Regions from separate parts of the Cohnella candida genome, predicted to be linked through region 1. Evidence: a T-box and tRNA genes for the amino acid it is inferred to sense, from the RefSeq annotation. Region 1 holds a T-box; the other holds one or more tRNA genes.
What was found. A T-box is a leader RNA that pairs with one kind of tRNA and senses whether it is charged. The one in region 1 lies ahead of pheS (phenylalanine--tRNA ligase subunit alpha), so its partner is inferred to be a tRNA-Phe.
Positions count from the first base shown of each region.

Region 2: it has a tRNA-Phe gene. The T-box ahead of pheS (phenylalanine--tRNA ligase subunit alpha) is inferred to sense a tRNA for this amino acid. The anticodon was not compared.

Region 1 is NZ_CP033433.1:3,045,612-3,053,919, reverse strand. Features, by position in the region: gene EAV92_RS14085 (putative bifunctional diguanylate cyclase/phosphodiesterase) at 1-273, shown strand, start outside; gene EAV92_RS14080 (gamma-glutamylcyclotransferase family protein) at 276-695, shown strand; gene EAV92_RS14075 (copper resistance CopC/CopD family protein) at 1,184-2,845, shown strand; gene EAV92_RS14070 (sensor histidine kinase) at 2,859-3,719, shown strand; gene EAV92_RS14065 (response regulator) at 3,716-4,399, shown strand; gene EAV92_RS14060 (YcnI family copper-binding membrane protein) at 4,508-5,095, shown strand; T-box leader at 5,173-5,447, shown strand; gene pheS (phenylalanine--tRNA ligase subunit alpha) at 5,519-6,553, shown strand; gene pheT (phenylalanine--tRNA ligase subunit beta) at 6,602-8,308, shown strand, end outside.
Region 2 is NZ_CP033433.1:214,053-222,360, reverse strand. Features, by position in the region: gene EAV92_RS01040 (MFS transporter) at 1-177, shown strand, start outside; gene EAV92_RS01035 (hypothetical protein) at 230-454, opposite strand; tRNA gene EAV92_RS01030 (tRNA-Leu) at 598-683, opposite strand; tRNA gene EAV92_RS01025 (tRNA-Arg) at 691-767, opposite strand; tRNA gene EAV92_RS01020 (tRNA-Cys) at 782-855, opposite strand; tRNA gene EAV92_RS01015 (tRNA-Gly) at 866-940, opposite strand; tRNA gene EAV92_RS01010 (tRNA-Gln) at 948-1,022, opposite strand; tRNA gene EAV92_RS01005 (tRNA-His) at 1,039-1,114, opposite strand; tRNA gene EAV92_RS01000 (tRNA-Trp) at 1,131-1,204, opposite strand; tRNA gene EAV92_RS00995 (tRNA-Tyr) at 1,244-1,328, opposite strand; tRNA gene EAV92_RS00990 (tRNA-Thr) at 1,344-1,419, opposite strand; tRNA gene EAV92_RS00985 (tRNA-Phe) at 1,437-1,512, opposite strand; tRNA gene EAV92_RS00980 (tRNA-Asp) at 1,559-1,635, opposite strand; tRNA gene EAV92_RS00975 (tRNA-Met) at 1,659-1,735, opposite strand; tRNA gene EAV92_RS00970 (tRNA-Glu) at 1,832-1,906, opposite strand; tRNA gene EAV92_RS00965 (tRNA-Ser) at 1,936-2,028, opposite strand; tRNA gene EAV92_RS00960 (tRNA-Asn) at 2,032-2,107, opposite strand; rRNA gene rrf (5S ribosomal RNA) at 2,121-2,237, opposite strand; rRNA gene EAV92_RS00950 (23S ribosomal RNA) at 2,387-5,317, opposite strand; rRNA gene EAV92_RS00945 (16S ribosomal RNA) at 5,518-7,070, opposite strand; gene EAV92_RS00940 (nucleotidyltransferase-like protein) at 7,398-8,288, opposite strand.

The DNA.
Region 1 (8,308 bases):
TATTTGAAGAAGTTCCCGATCGACAAGCTCAAGATCGACCGCTCCTTCGTCAGCGACGTGCTGACCGACCGCAACGATGCGGCGATCGTTTCCGGGATTTCCGCGATGGCCCGCAACCTGAACCTGAAGGTCACGGCCGAAGGGGTGGAAAGCGAGGGCCAGGTCGCCTTCCTGAAGGAGCAGAAATGCCAGGAAGCGCAAGGATACTTCTTCTCCAGGCCGGTTGCGCCGGAAACCTTCGAGCAACTGTTCGCTGCCGATAAGGCGGTATGACGATGTACGGAGAGAGCGGCCGGCATACGATTCGGGTATTCGTTTACGGAACCTTGCTGCCGGGTATGCCGAACCGCCATATCATCGAACCTTATGTCAGGGCGATGCAGCCGGGACGGGTCCGAGGAAGGCTGCTCGATGCCGGATCGTATCCCGCTCTTGTGCTTGAGCCTGCGATCGGATTACGGTTCGTGCGCGGCAACTGGACGGACATCGATGCGGACGGCTTGCCGGTACTGGATGAGCTCGAAGAATTTTACGGCATCGAAGAAAAGAACGATTACGAGCGGGTGTGGATTCGGGACGCGGACGAACCAAATCATGAAGGTTGGGTATACGTCTGGCCGACGGCGCGAGGGTATCCGGAAGCGGCAGGCGATTGGTGGCCGGATGCAGCGTCAAATTCAAGGAATCGCAGTTGAAATCGAACGGCCCTTGCCGCAAGGCGGCGAGGGCCGTTCTTTATTTTGTCAATACTCGCGCAGTTGAAGAGGTAGTCCCGTTCGGTTACGATGGAAATGGTCCTTTGCCGAGATTCGATGCTCGTGGTATTAGTGGGATTTTTTCCGCTAATTTATCGGTAAATGAGTAATTAGGCAAAATTAAGGGAAAAGCTCCCACTAATTTTGCCCATGTTGCCTTGATAAGCTTTCATGCACGGGATTAGTGGGAACTTTTCCAATTGTTTTTCTAAAAAACAGAAAAACGTGGAAATTAACAGGAGTATTTCCCGCTAATACGCAAACCCCCGTTTCACCAGCAAGTAAAGAAAAGGATGAACCCTGACTTCACACCCGAGAACGTTTCAAACTTACATTCCCTTACAAACCCTTTACCGGTCAAATACGTAGTCAAAGTATAGGAGTCTCCGAGCGCATTAGCGAGCCGCAGGGAGAAGGAGGAAGATGATTTGTCTATAAGCGGGATCGTTCAAGGATTTCTAACCTCCCGAAAGCGCCGTATCACCCGGTCGTTTTGGGCGGCCGCGGTCGCCCTGTGGCTGGGATTGGCGGCGTTTCTCCAAACGGCCGATGCGCATGCGCAGCTGGTCCGCACGACGCCGGACGTCGGGGAAAAATTGAGCAAAAGTCCGGCCGCCGTCGAACTTTTGTTCAATGAGCGCCTGGATCCGGGCGGCACGAATCTTACCGTTTTGGATGAAGCCTCCCGTTCGGTCGCCAAAGGAACGCCCGAACGGTTCGAGGAAGGCAAGGGGATTCGCCTTTCCCTGCCGTCGCTCGGAGAAGGGCATTATACAGTCTCTTACAGCGTGATTTCCGCGGACGGTCATCCCGTTTCGGGCGCGTTCGTGTTCACGGTCGGCAATCCGCCGCCGCTCCCGGACGCGCAGCAGCTGGATCCGCACGCTCAAGTGGGCCACAATCACGGTGGGTCGACCACGACGGACCGGGAGTTCCTGATTTACGCGACCCGGATCGCTTATTACGCGGGCTTGCTCGGCACGGCCGGTCTTGCGATGTGGAGCCTGCTGCGCGGCGTTTCCCCCCTCGTCGGCGGCTTGCGGGAAAAGGCTCTCTCGTTCGCGGGAAAATTCACGCTGCTATCCACGATCGCCTATATCGCCATCAGTCTCATGGACTTGGCTCAGGATGAGCCCATGTCCGAATGGCTTCGCATTTTGAAGGTAACGACAATCGGGCGGCTGTACGACGCCGAGCTGCTGCTGGCGTTGGCCGCACCTTTGTTGGTCAGCTTGGGCTCTGCGGCCCGGCTCATCTGGGCGGCGGCGTTCATCGGTATCGAAGCGTGGTCCGGCCACGCCTCTGCGGTCAGTCCAAAAGCCTATATGATCGCGCTTGACTTCGTGCATTTGGAAGCGGCGTCCTTGTGGGCGGGCGGGCTGGTGCTCCTGCTGGTCATCTGGTTGAAGGACCGGCCGGAAGCGGGACGCTTCGCGCTGGTGTTTTCCCGGGTAGCCCTTCTGCTCTTTCTTGCCTTATGGATCACGGGCGTCTTGTCCGTGCTCGATTTCTTGCCGAGTCTGACCTATTTGAAATATACGCTCTGGGGAAAATGGCTGCTCGCCAAAGGCGCGCTCTCCTTGCTTGTCGCCGTTACCGCCTTCCTGATCAGGCTGAGGCTGCGCAAAGGAGACCTTCCGCACGGTTTCATGCTCAAAGCGGATGTCGGGCTGCTGGCGGCGATCGTATTCGTGGTCGGCATTTTGACTTACCAAACGCCCCTGCCCCCGAACGAGCCGCTCAGTTACCATCAGATGGGCACGGACATGCACCTGACGCTCCGCATCACCCCGAATGCCCCGGGCGACAACCGTTTCATCGTGAAAATCTGGCTGCCGGAGCAGGACGGAGCGCCGAAGAACGTCTCGCTCAAGATGCTTCCGCTGGACCGACCGGACGTCGGCGCGATCGAGGTGCCGATCAAGGCTTACCAGGACGACGAAATCGATGCTTTCGACGGTTACGGGAAATACACGTACCAGGCGGAAGGCCCGTACTTGCCTTTTGCGGCCAAATGGAAAGCCCAGGTATTGGTGACCGATGCCAAGGGCAATGAAATCGAACGGGAAACGACGTTCCGGATCTATTGACGGGAGGATGAGGATGCCGAGGCGCTCTGCGGACCGGAGAATCAAATGGATGATCTTGCTGACGCCTACGCTCACGATCGGTCTGTGGGAGTATGTCCGGCATGTCTTCCTGTTGCCCTATATGTCCATGGAAATGGGCAATTTCCTGGCGCCTTTCATCGTGCTCGGGGTGACGCTGACGCTCGTGCGGGGTTTGTTCGCGCGGCTGGAGCAGTCGCAGGCAGAGCTGCAGCGGGAACGGGCGGTCAGCGGAGCGCTCGAGGAAAGGGAGAAGCTGGCCCGGGAGCTGCATGACGGGATCGCGCAATCGCTGTTCCTGCTGGCCGTGAAGCTGGATAAGCTCGACCGGACGGCTGCGGAAGGCGAGCGCAAGGTGCTCGAGATGTCAGGAGAGCTGAAGGAAACGGTGAGGGTCATGCACGATGACGTCCGGCAGGCGATCGAGAACCTGCGGCAGCCGCCGACGGCCGCGGAAGCGGCTTGGGTCGTTCCGCTGCGGGAGTTGCTCGAGGAGACCGCCGGCGTGACGGAAGCCGAGGCGGAGTTCCGTTGGACGATTAAGGACGAAGCTTTGTCCAACAAAGAGAAGGTCGAGCTGCACGCTTGCCTTCGGGAAGCTTTGATCAACGTGCGCAAACACGCCAACGCTTCGAAGGTTATCGTGACGGGAGAACCTGAGGAGAACGGCGGCTTCCGCTGTACGGTGGAGGACGACGGGGTCGGCTTTTCCGGAGATCCGCTGGCGGTTTACGGCCGGTTCGGCCTTCGCATGGTACGGGACCGGGCGACGCGTATGGGCTGGACGTTCGCGGCCGAGCGGCGGGCGGATCGGACGGTCGTGGAAATCGCCAAGCCGGGAGGGAGACGCTCATGAAGCAGCCGATCCGGGTGCTGATCGCGGACGATCATCATCACGCGAGGGAAGGCATGCGCGAAATCCTGTCCGCGGATTCCGCCTTCGAGATCGTCGGGGAAGCCGCGAGCGGAGAAGAAGCGGTTGAAATGGCGGGCCGGACGATGCCCGAGCTCATTCTCATGGACATCCAAATGCCGGGGATGGGCGGCTTCGAAGCGGTCAAGTCGATCAAAAGCGCCCATCCGCAGGTCAAAATCGTGATGGTGACCGTGTCGGACGACGCGTCCCACTTGTTCGAGGCGCTCAAGAAGGGAGCCCAAGGATACCTGCTCAAAAATTTGAACCCGTCGGCGTGGCGGGACTATCTGCGGGCGATCGTCCATGACGAAGCGCCCTTGAGCCCCGACATTGCGATGTCGATCCTGCGGGAGCTCGGCAACCGCAAGGCCGCGCCGGCCGTTTCGCGGGAAACGGCGGAAATCGGTCCGGCGTCCGAATTGACCCCCCGGGAACGCGAGATCCTGCTGGAGGTCGCCCGCGGCCGTAAAAACCGCGAGGTGGCCGACGCGCTCGGGCTGTCGGAGCATACGGTCAAAAATCACCTGAAAAACATTTTGCAGAAGCTTCATCTCGACAACCGGGTTCAATTGACCCGTTACGCTTACGAGCGGGGGATGATGGAGCCGGACGCCACATAAACGCCATACTTTCTTCGCGGGACTGGCTCTTTCGAGTCATGCGGGAAGACCGGACCGCCTCTATACTGAAAACTGTAAAGAGTTTACAGGAAAGAGGTCGGGAAAAAGATGAAGAAACGTTTAATCATCCCGTTGCTGACACTCGCGCTCACGATGGCGTTCGGAGGGCTTGCAAGCGCGCACGTGACCGTGCAGCCGAAGGAAGTGCCGGCGAATTCGTACCAGGTATTCACGCTGCGCGTCCCTTCGGAGAAGGAGGCCGCGACGACGCAGGTGAAAGTGGAAGTGCCCGCCGGCGTGGACGTGTCCCGGTTCGAGCCCAAGCCGGACTGGACTTACGAGATTGAGAAGAACGCGGACGGCAAAATCACGGCCGTCACCTGGAAAGCGACCGGCGCGGGCATCGGCTCGACGGAATTCGGACAATTCAACTTCCAGGGCAAAGTCGCCGCGGACGCGAAAGAGCTGGCTTGGAAAGCGCACCAGACTTACTCCGACGGCACCGTCGTCGACTGGACGGGCCCGGCGGACGCAGACACGCCGGCTTCCGTGACGACGGTCACCGCCGCTGCCGCGGCTACGGATTCCGCGAAGGACGGAGACCGCGATCCGCTGACGCTGGCGCTCGCGATCGCCGGCTTGGCGGCCGGCCTGCTGGCGCTCGTCGTCTCGCTTATCCGCAGGAAGAAAGCCTGACTTGAGGCCGATGGAGGAAGCGGGCTCGCGTCCGCTTGCCTCCGCCGCGTACTTCGCCTATAATGGCAATAAATCTTGCAAATGCGCAGATGGAGACAAGTAAGCAGCGCCTTCTTACAGGGAGGGAACGCCGGAGACTGGAAGCGTTCCTAGGAAACCAGGCTGCTGAAATTCACTCCGGAGCAGTCCCCTGAAACGGAAGAACGCCTGGCGCGTTCGGAAGCGGGTAGGGGGAACCGGCAGCGGCCCGTTACGCCGCGGAAGCGGGAATGCTTTTGCCGGGTTCGGCGGGCGGCTGATGACAGCCGCGGCATTCCAACAAGGGTGGTACCACGGTCCTTTCGTCCCTTACGGGGAGGAAGGGCCTTTATTTTTTTGCCGACCGGCCGGGGGCCGGGCAAGAAGACGATGGAGGAGAGAGCGATGAAAGAACGTTTGGAGGCGCTTCGCAGCGAAGCGCTCGACCGATTGCAGAACGTTGAGGATGCTGCCGCGCTGAATGATTTAAGGGTGCATTACTTGGGGAAAAAAGGCCAGTTGACCGAGATTTTGCGGGGCATGGGCGGCCTGTCCGCGGAAGAGCGGCCGATCATCGGCCAAGTGGGCAACGAAGTCCGCGCCGCGATCGAAGCGGTCCTCGCGGAGAAGCAGGAAGCGTTCGATCGGGCCGAGACGGCCCGCCGCCTTCAGGCGGAAACGATTGACGTCACGCTGCCCGGCAAGACGCCGTCCGTCGGCAGCGTCCATCCGCTCAACAAAGTGGCGCAGGAGATCGAGGACATTTTCCTCGGCATGGGCTATACGATCGCGGAAGGACCGGAAGTGGAAACCGATTATTTCAACTTCGAAGCGCTGAACCTGCCCAAAGACCATCCGGCCCGCGATATGCAGGATTCGTTCTACATCACGGACGAAATCCTGCTCCGGACGCACACGTCTCCCGTGCAGATCCGTACGATGCAGGCGATGAAGGGCAAGACGCCGGTCAAGGTCATTTGCCCGGGCAAGGTGTACCGGAGGGACGACGACGACGCGACCCACTCGTTCATGTTCCACCAGATCGAAGGGCTTGTCATCGGGCCGAACATCCGGATGAGCGATTTGAAGGGCACCCTGCTGCAATTCGTGCGCGAAATGTACGGCCCCCAGATGCAAATCCGCCTGCGCCCGAGCTTCTTCCCGTTTACGGAACCGAGCGCGGAGGTGGACGTGACCTGCGTCAAATGCGGAGGCCATGGCTGCCGCATGTGCAAGCAGACCGGCTGGATCGAAATTCTCGGCTGCGGCATGGTTCATCCGAAGGTGCTGGAGCACGGCGGATACGACCCGGCGGAAGTGTCCGGCTTCGCGTTCGGCATGGGCATCGAGCGCATCGCTCTGCTCAAGTACGAAATCGACGACATCCGCCACTTCTATTCCAACGATCTCCGGTTCCTGAACCAGTTCGCCAAAATGTAAGGGCGGAGCGCCCGAAACCATTTTCCGCATAAAAGAGGGGAGTATCCCATGAACGTTTCGTACAGGTGGTTATCCGATTATATCGATTTAAGCGGCATCGAGCCGCAGCAATTGGCCGAGATGCTGACCCGCGGGGGCATCGAAATCGACAACGTGCCGTCGCGCAACCAGGGCGTGAGCAAAGTCGTGGTCGGTTACGTCAAAACGCGCGAAAAACATCCGGACGCCGACAAGCTGAACGTGTGCACCGTGGACGCGGGCCAAGACGGGGATTTGCAAATCGTCTGCGGCGCGCCGAACGTGGCAGCAGGCCAGAAGGTGCCGGTGGCGCTGATCGGCGCCAAGCTGCCCGGCGGACTTGACATCAAACGAGCGAAACTGAGGGGCGTCGAGTCCCAGGGCATGATCTGCTCGGCCAAAGAACTGGGCATCAACGACAAGCTGCTCCCTAAGGAATTGCAGGAAGGCATTCTGGTGCTCCCGGAAAATACGGCGGTCGGCTCGGACATCTTGGAAGTGCTGGGTTTGAACGATTCCGTGCTGGAGCTCGATCTCACGCCGAACCGTTCGGATTGCCTCAGCATGCTCGGCGTGGCCTACGAGACGTCGGCGTTGACCGGCCGTCCGGTCAAGCTGCCGCACCCGGAGCAGGAGCTCTTCAACACGCCGGACCGTACGACGGATTACGTGTCGGTATCGATTCAAGCGTCCGACCTGTGCTCCCACTATTCCGTTCGTTATATCAAGGGCGTGAAGATCGGCCCTTCTCCGCTCTGGATGCAGAACCGGCTGATCGCGGCCGGCATCCGTCCGATCAGCAACATCGTGGACGTCACGAACTACGTCATGCTGGAATACGGGCAGCCGCTGCACGCCTTCGACGCGTCGAAGGTGGCCGGAGGCCGCATTGAAGTCCGGTTGGCGCGCGAAGGCGAAACGCTCGAGACGCTCGACGGGCAAACGCGCAAGCTGGAACCCCACATGCTGGTCATCGCGGACGCCGAGAAAGCGATCGCGCTCGCAGGTGTGATGGGCGGCGCCAATTCTGAGGTGTCGGCCGAGACGACCGATATCCTTCTCGAATCGGCGAAATTCTCCGGCGGATCGGTCCGCAAAACTTCCCGGCAGCTCGGCCTGCGTTCGGAAGCTTCGGCGAGGTTCGAGAAGGAAGTCGATCCCGGCCGCGTGATTGCGGCATTGGACCGGGCCGCGTCGCTGATGGCGAAGCTCGCCGGCGGACACGTGGCCGAAGGCGTCGCCGAAGCGGTCGTCCGGTCGCCGGAGCCTGTCGCGATCGACATTGCCTTGTCCCGGATCAACGGCATGCTGGGCACGTCGTTGTCCCCGCTTGAAGTGGACACCTTGTGGACCCGGCTCGGTTTCCGTGCGGACTCCGCCCGGGAAGGGGAGTGGCGCGTGACCGTGCCTTCCCGCCGCGGCGAAATTACCCGCGACGTGGACCTGATTGAAGAAGTGGCGCGGTTGTATGGCTACGACGAAATTCCGACGACTCCGATCGAAGGTCCTTCGACGACCGGCGCTTTGACCAAGAGGCAGTCCATCCGCCGGGATCTCCGGACGACGCTCACGAACGCAGGGCTTCGCGAAGCGATCTCGTATTCGGTCACTTCAGCCGCGAACGCGGGCAGATTCGCGGAACTTGCGCTTGCAGCGCGGCCGATCGCGTTGGCCATGCCGATGAGCGAGGAGCGCAGCGTGCTTCGCACCGTACTGCTCCCGAGCCTGTTGGAAGCC
Region 2 (8,308 bases), 2.5 Mb from region 1:
GGCAGCGCCATCCGTACGCCCGCCGATTTCGGCGACCACATCATCCCCGCGCTTCTCTCTAGCGCCATTATGATCACACTTGCGCTCATCAGCGTTGTTCTTTTCGCCAGATTCTCCGCGAAGAAAAGGAGCGCTCAGGAGGCCATTCCACCTAAGACTGCGAAACAAATCGGATAACCTGCAGAACAAGAAAACACCCCGCAGCAGCGGGGTGTTTTCTTGTTTTGAATTAACGTAAGATGCGTCCTTCCTTGATCCATTCCATGATCAGCTTGTAAGAAGCGCCGGATTTCTCGCTCGCTTCTTGCACCGTCAGGCCCGGGTTGCTCAGGATGACGTCCTTCACGGCTCTCAGCTTCGCTTCGTGCACCGCGTGGCATTCCGTGCAGTGCTTCGCCTCCCGTCCGTCATGACGGAACATTTTACCGCAGATAATGCAGTTGGATATTTCCATTCCCGATTTTCAGCCTCGCTTTGACAAAAACGCGGTTATCGATTGTCGGATCTTGTAGGAATATTGTATCACACGACAAGTCCTGGCGAAATACAAAAAACCCTGAAGAATCATTTGATTCTTCAGGGCCTCATTGTTGAAGTTGGTGCCGGTGAAGGGACTTGAACCCCCACTCCCTTGCGAGAAACGGATTTTGAGTCCGTCGCGTCTGCCATTCCGCCACACCGGCATATAAGTGGCGCGCCCTAAGAGATTCGAACTCCTGGCCTTCAGATTCGTAGTCTGACGCTCTATCCAGCTGAGCTAAGGGCGCGCGATATGAAATTGTGGAGGCGCCACCCAGACTCGAACTGGGGGTAAAGCTTTTGCAGAGCTCTGCCTTACCACTTGGCTATGGCGCCATAAAATAAATGGAGCGGAAAACGGGATTCGAACCCGCGACCTTCTCGTTGGCAACGAGATGCTCTACCACTGAGCTATTTCCGCGTGTAAATGGCTGGGGCTCTAGGGATCGAACCTAGGAATGACGGAGTCAAAGTCCGTTGCCTTACCGCTTGGCTAAGCCCCAATATGAGGTTAAAAGATGGGGCGATCGATGGGACTTGAACCCACGAATGCCGGAGCCACAATCCGGTGCGTTAACCCCTTCGCCACGACCGCCACGCTATTATGAAATTGGCAGGGGCAGCAGGAATTGAACCCACACTAACGGTTTTGGAGACCGCTGTTCTACCTTTAAACTATGCCCCTAAGGTAATACAAGTATGGGTACCTGGCCCTGGTACTTACTGGTGGAGGCTGATGGATTTGAACCACCGAACCCAGAGGGAGCAGATTTACAGTCTGCCGCGTTTGGCCACTTCGCTAAGCCTCCATGATGGAGTCGCAATGGTGCCGGCGAGAGGACTTGAACCCCCAACCTACTGATTACAAGTCAGTTGCTCTACCAGTTGAGCTACACCGGCATATTTAGAGTGATAAATGGTGGCTCGGGACGGAATCGAACCGCCGACACGAGGATTTTCAGTCCTCTGCTCTACCATCTGAGCTACCGAGCCATGTCTTCGGTTCTTTGTGACTATGCGTTTGGTTAAGTTTGAAGAATGGCGGAGCCGACGGGATTCGAACCCGCGGTCTCCTGCGTGACAGGCAGGCATGTTAGGCCTCTACACCACGGCTCCATGATCGATTCTTCAAAGAAAATTGGTTGCGGGGGCAGGATTTGAACCTGCGGCCTTCGGGTTATGAGCCCGACGAGCTACCGGACTGCTCCACCCCGCGTCGTTGTAAAATCTCCCGTAGAGGCGACGTTCACTATCATAACGCATTTGCCTTACTGTTTGCAACCCTCAATTTCAGATTGCAGTGAGGAGAATTTGGTGACCCGTAGGGGATTCGAACCCCTGTTACCTCCGTGAAAGGGAGGTGTCTTAACCCCTTGACCAACGGGCCTCAGTAACCATGATTGCGGAAGAAATAACTGGCGGAGAGAGAGGGATTCGAACCCTCGAGACGCTTGTGACGCCTACACGATTTCCAATCGTGCTCCTTCGACCAAACTCGGACATCTCTCCATATGGCTCCCCGAACTGGACTCGAACCAGTGACAACACGATTAACAGTCGTGTGCTCTACCAACTGAGCTATCAGGGAATGTGTAAACCCGGCCTGGCAACGTCCTACTCTCCCAGGACCCTTCGGTCCAAGTACCATTGGCGCTGGAGGGCTTAACGGTCGTGTTCGGGATGGGTACGCGTGGAACCCCTCCGCCATTGCCACCAGACCGGGATAGCAGCGAGAAATATCATACCATAATCTCGCTCGCTTGAATACCGGTAATATTTACCGATATTCTTTCAAGGCTTGCGCCCTGAAAACCGGATAGCGAAACGTGAAAGCAGTGCTGAAGAAACAATCACCTGTGTTACTGCGTAGGATAAGCCCTCGACCGATTAGTACCCGTCAGCTGCACGCGTTGCCGCGCTTCCACCCCGGGCCTATCAACCTGGTGTTCTTCCAGGGGTCTTACGAATTGGGAAATCTCATCTTGAGGCGGGCTTCGCGCTTAGATGCTTTCAGCGCTTATCCCTCCCGCACTTGGCTACCCAGCGGTGCTCCTGGCGGAACAACTGGTACACCAGCGGTGCGTCCATCCCGGTCCTCTCGTACTAAGGACAGCCCCTCTCAAATTTCCTACGCCCGCGACAGATAGGGACCGAACTGTCTCACGACGTTCTGAACCCAGCTCGCGTACCGCTTTAATGGGCGAACAGCCCAACCCTTGGGACCTACTTCAGCCCCAGGATGCGATGAGCCGACATCGAGGTGCCAAACCTCCCCGTCGATGTGGACTCTTGGGGGAGATAAGCCTGTTATCCCCAGGGTAGCTTTTATCCGTTGAGCGATGGCCCTTCCATTCGGTACCACCGGATCACTAAGCCCGACTTTCGTCCCTGCTCGACTTGTAGGTCTCGCAGTCAAGCTCCCTTATGCCTTTGCACTCTTCGCGCGATTTCCAACCGCGCTGAGGGAACCTTGGGGCGCCTCCGTTACTTTTTAGGAGGCGACCGCCCCAGTCAAACTGCCCGCCTGACACGGTCCCTTCACCGGATTCACGGTGACAGGTTAGAACTCCGATACGATCAGGGTGGTATCCCAACGTCGCCTCCACCGAAGCTGGCGCTCCGGCTTCTAAGGCTCCCACCTATCCTGTACAGACCGTACCAAAGTCCAATATCAAGCTGCAGTAAAGCTCCATGGGGTCTTTCCGTCACGTCGCGGGTAACCTGCATCTTCACAGGTACTAAAATTTCACCGGATCTCTCGTTGAGACAGCGCCCAAGATCGTTACGCCATTCGTGCGGGTCAGAATTTACCTGACAAGGAATTTCGCTACCTTAGGACCGTTATAGTTACGGCCGCCGTTTACTGGGGCTTCGGTTCACAGCTTCGGGTTGCCCCTAACCGCTCCCCTTAACCTTCCAGCACCGGGCAGGCGTCAGCCCGTATACTTCGCCTTACGGCTTCGCACAGACCTGTGTTTTTGCTAAACAGTCGCTTGGGCCTCTTCACTGCGGCCCCCTCGCGCTATTCACGCTACCGGGGCACCCCTTCTCCCGAAGTTACGGGGTCATTTTGCCGAGTTCCTTAACGAGAGTTCTTCCGCGCGCCTTAGAATTTTCATCTCGCCTACCTGTGTCGGTTTACGGTACGGGCACCATCGCCTGGCTAGAGGCTTTTCTCGGCAGCGTGAGCACAAGACCTTCGGTACTGCAATTTTCCCTCCCCATCACAGCTCAAGGTTATAGTGTGCGGATTTGCCTGCACACACCCCTCACTGCTTGGACGAGCTATTCCATCAGCTCGCGTCTTTGCCCTCCTGCGTCCCCCCATCGCTCGTAACGGCTTACGGTGGTACAGGAATTTCAACCTGTTGTCCTTCGACTACGCCTTTCGGCCTCGCCTTAGGTCCCGACTTACCCTGGGCGGACGAACCTTCCCCAGGAACCCTTAGGCTTTCGGCGGACAAGATTCTCACTTGTCTTTTCGTTACTCATACCGGCATTCTCACTTGTATGCAGTCCACCAGTCCTTCCGGTCTGACTTCTACCCGCATACAACGCTCCCCTACCCAAGACACCTAAGTGTCATGCCATAGCTTCGGTGGTGTGTTTAGCCCCGTTACATTTTCGGCGCAGAGTCACTCGACCAGTGAGCTATTACGCACTCTTTAAATGGTGGCTGCTTCTAAGCCAACATCCTGGTTGTCTTCGCAACTCCACATCCTTTCCCACTTAACACACACTTGGGGACCTTAGCTGATGATCTGGGCTCTTTCCCTCTTGACGACGGATCTTAGCACTCGCCGTCTGACTCCCGAGTACACATCCATGGCATTCGGAGTTTGACTGGACTTGGTAACCCTTGGCGGGCCCCGCACCCAATCAGTGCTCTACCTCCATGATGCTAAACCTCGAGGCTAGCCCTAAAGCTATTTCGGGGAGAACCAGCTATCTCCGAGTTCGATTGGAATTTCTCCCCTACCCCCACGTCATCCCAGAGCTTTTCAACGCTCACGAGTTCGGGCCTCCAGTGCGTATTACCGCACCTTCACCCTGCACAGGGGTAGATCACACGGTTTCGGGTCTACGACCACGTACTTAAGCGCCCTATTCAGACTCGGTTTCCCTTCGGCTCCGCCTCTTCAGCTTAACCTTGCACGTGAACGTAACTCGCCGGTTCATTCTACAAAAGGCACGCCATCACCCATTAATCGGGCTCTGACTTCTTGTAAGCGCACGGTTTCAGGTTCTTTTTCACTCCGCTCCCGCGGTGCTTTTCACCTTTCCCTCACGGTACTGCTTCACTATCGGTCGCCAGGGAGTATTTAGCCTTGGCAGATGGTCCTGCCGGATTCCCACGGGGTTTCACGTGTCCCGCGGTACTCGGGATCCGTCTCGGAGAGAGCAGGCTTTTGGCTACAGGGCTCTTACCCTCTATAGCGGGACTTTCCAGTCCTCTTCGCCTAACCTGCTCTTTTATCACTCCATGTGAGACGTCCCACAACCCCAGGGAGCAAGCTCCCTGGTTTGGGCTAATCCGCTTTCGCTCGCCGCTACTGACGGAATCACTCTTGTTTTCTTCTCCTCCAGGTACTTAGATGTTTCAGTTCCCTGGGTGTGCCTCTTCATGAGCTATGGATTCACTCATGAGTAACTGCGCATTACCGCAGCTGGGTTTCCCCATTCGGAGATCCCCGGATCAACGCCCACTTACGGCTCCCCGAGGCATATCGCTGTTCGTCGCGTCCTTCGTCGGCTCCTGGCGCCTAGGCATCCACCGTGCGCCCTTATTAGCTTAACCTTGCTGCAATCACAAGGATCACAGTTGCAGTCAAGACACAAGGTGCTTGATGTTTTCTTCAGCGCATTGCTTTCGTTTCGCTATCCAGTTTTCAAGGTGCAAGATTTGAAGGGAATTGACCCCTTCAAAACTGAACTCGAGCGTAATACGTGCCACTCCGCAAGCGGATGTGGACTTTACTGCCCCGAAGGGCTCCTTAGAAAGGAGGTGATCCAGCCGCACCTTCCGATACGGCTACCTTGTTACGACTTCACCCCAATCATCTACCCCACCTTCGACGGCTGGCTCCTTGCGGTTACCCCACCGGCTTCGGGTGTTGTAAACTCTCGTGGTGTGACGGGCGGTGTGTACAAGACCCGGGAACGTATTCACCGCGGCATGCTGATCCGCGATTACTAGCAATTCCGACTTCATGCAGGCGAGTTGCAGCCTGCAATCCGAACTGAGACCGGCTTTGCTGGGATTGGCTCCGCCTCGCGGCTTCGCGACCCGTTGTACCGGCCATTGTAGTACGTGTGTAGCCCAGGTCATAAGGGGCATGATGATTTGACGTCATCCCCGCCTTCCTCCGGTTTGTCACCGGCAGTCAGCCTAGAGTGCCCACCTTTACATGCTGGCAACTAAGCTCAAGGGTTGCGCTCGTTGCGGGACTTAACCCAACATCTCACGACACGAGCTGACGACAACCATGCACCACCTGTCTCCCCTGTCCCGAAGGCCGCCTCCATCTCTGGAGGATTCAGGGGGATGTCAAGACCTGGTAAGGTTCTTCGCGTTGCTTCGAATTAAACCACATACTCCACTGCTTGTGCGGGTCCCCGTCAATTCCTTTGAGTTTCAGTCTTGCGACCGTACTCCCCAGGCGGAGTGCTTAATGTGTTAACTTCGGCACCGAGGGGTGGACCCCCCCGACACCTAGCACTCATCGTTTACGGCGTGGACTACCAGGGTATCTAATCCTGTTTGCTCCCCACGCTTTCGCGCCTCAGCGTCAGTTACAGTCCAGAGAGCCGCCTTCGCCACTGGTGTTCCTCCACATCTCTACGCATTTCACCGCTACACGTGGAATTCCGCTCTCCTCTTCTGCACTCAAGTCTCCCAGTTTCCAGTGCATCACGGGGTTGAGCCCCGCACTTAGACACCAGACTTAAGAAACCGCCTGCGCGCGCTTTACGCCCAATAATTCCGGACAACGCTTGCCCCCTACGTATTACCGCGGCTGCTGGCACGTAGTTAGCCGGGGCTTTCTTCTCAGGTACCGTCACCCAGAGAGCAGTTACTCTCCCTGGCGTTCTTCCCTGGCAACAGAGCTTTACGACCCGAAGGCCTTCCTCACTCACGCGGCGTTGCTCCATCAGACTTGCGTCCATTGTGGAAGATTCCCTACTGCTGCCTCCCGTAGGAGTCTGGGCCGTGTCTCAGTCCCAGTGTGGCCGTTCACCCTCTCAGGTCGGCTACGCATCGTCGCCTTGGTGGGCCGTTACCTCACCAACTAGCTAATGCGCCGCAGGCCCATCCATAAGCCACAGCTTACGCCGTGTTTCCCAGCAAGATCATGCGACCTCGCTGCGTATCCGGTCTTAGCATTCGTTTCCGAATGTTATCCCGGTCTTATGGGCAGGTTGCCTACGTGTTACTCACCCGTCCGCCGCTAACCTCATCGGGAGCAAGCTCCCTCGGAGATCCGCTCGACTTGCATGTATTAGGCACGCCGCCAGCGTTCGTCCTGAGCCAGGATCAAACTCTCCATAAAGGTAAAACCTTATTGAAGAACCTTGAAGGCTCAAAAGTTAAAGCTGGTTTGTTCGAGCCGAAGCTCAAACCGTATTACGCTCGATGTTCAGTTTTCAAGGAGCAATTCAGCTCGGCATCCGGATCAACCGGCGCTTCGCTTTTTCGTCCGCCGCGCTAACGGCGACTTGAATAATATATCACAGCGCGCTGGGCAGATGCAAGAACTAATTTTTGCCTTTTCTCTTGCTTCGCTGTTTTCGCGCCGTCGCTTCTGCTCACTCGCAAAAGCAACGAAAGCTAATTTATCATACATCGGCGCCCGAAGTCAACACCAAGCCAGCACTTTTTACGACCTGTCGTCTCCGAGCGTGTAACGCAGTTCGAGCTTCAATGGGCCGCGTCCGCGGCCGGGCCGCGCGATCTCCCTGGCCAACCCGCGGTGAACGAGCCGCTGGAGCAGCAAAGACAAGTCGAGAGGCAATCCGCGCAGGCGCGGTTCCATCTGCAATTCGGTCACCGACCAAGGCTCCGTTCGGCTGCCCAGCACCTGGATGAGCAGGGCGCAAGAGGACTTCATTTTCGTCAGCACCGAAAACTCGCAGGCCAGCAAGACGAGCTGAACGCGCTTTTCCAGCGTTTCCGGACTCGTCGTCAGTTCTTCATATAACTTATAAATGCCGGGATTCACCCTGCGCATCTGCTCCCATACCGTCATCTCGGGCAGCATCCCCTGTTCTACCAGGGAGATATGCGCCCAATAATGCAGCGCCGCCAGCACATTGCTGTATGCATCGAGCGTCTGCCCGTTATGGCTGTCCGTTTTCGCCATCAAATAAGAGACGATGAACCGCGAAAACTCGCTCAGCAGCTTCTGATCCCGCAGCAGGGCCGGCCATTCGTCCAGCCGACGGCGAAGCTCGTCGAGAAATCCGGATTCGTCGGACAAAACCTCGCCCTGCACGAGCCACTGGACCTTGCTGCGGTCGCCGTTCACGACCCATTTTTCCAGCATGCCCGGCGTAACCCTGCGGATTTGGATCCGCGCGTCCTCTCGAATCCAATGCTCGATCTCTTCCTCGGACGAAACGCTTTCCCGGACGATCAAGACCAATCGGTCCGAGCCGTCCATCAATGGCCTGCCCGAATAAGGGTCGTCCACGAGCAACAGCCCGACGAGACCCTCTTCCCGAGCGAAAATATCGCGATAGTACCACGCTTTGGCATCCAAACGATTCAAAACATTCACCGTCCGAACCA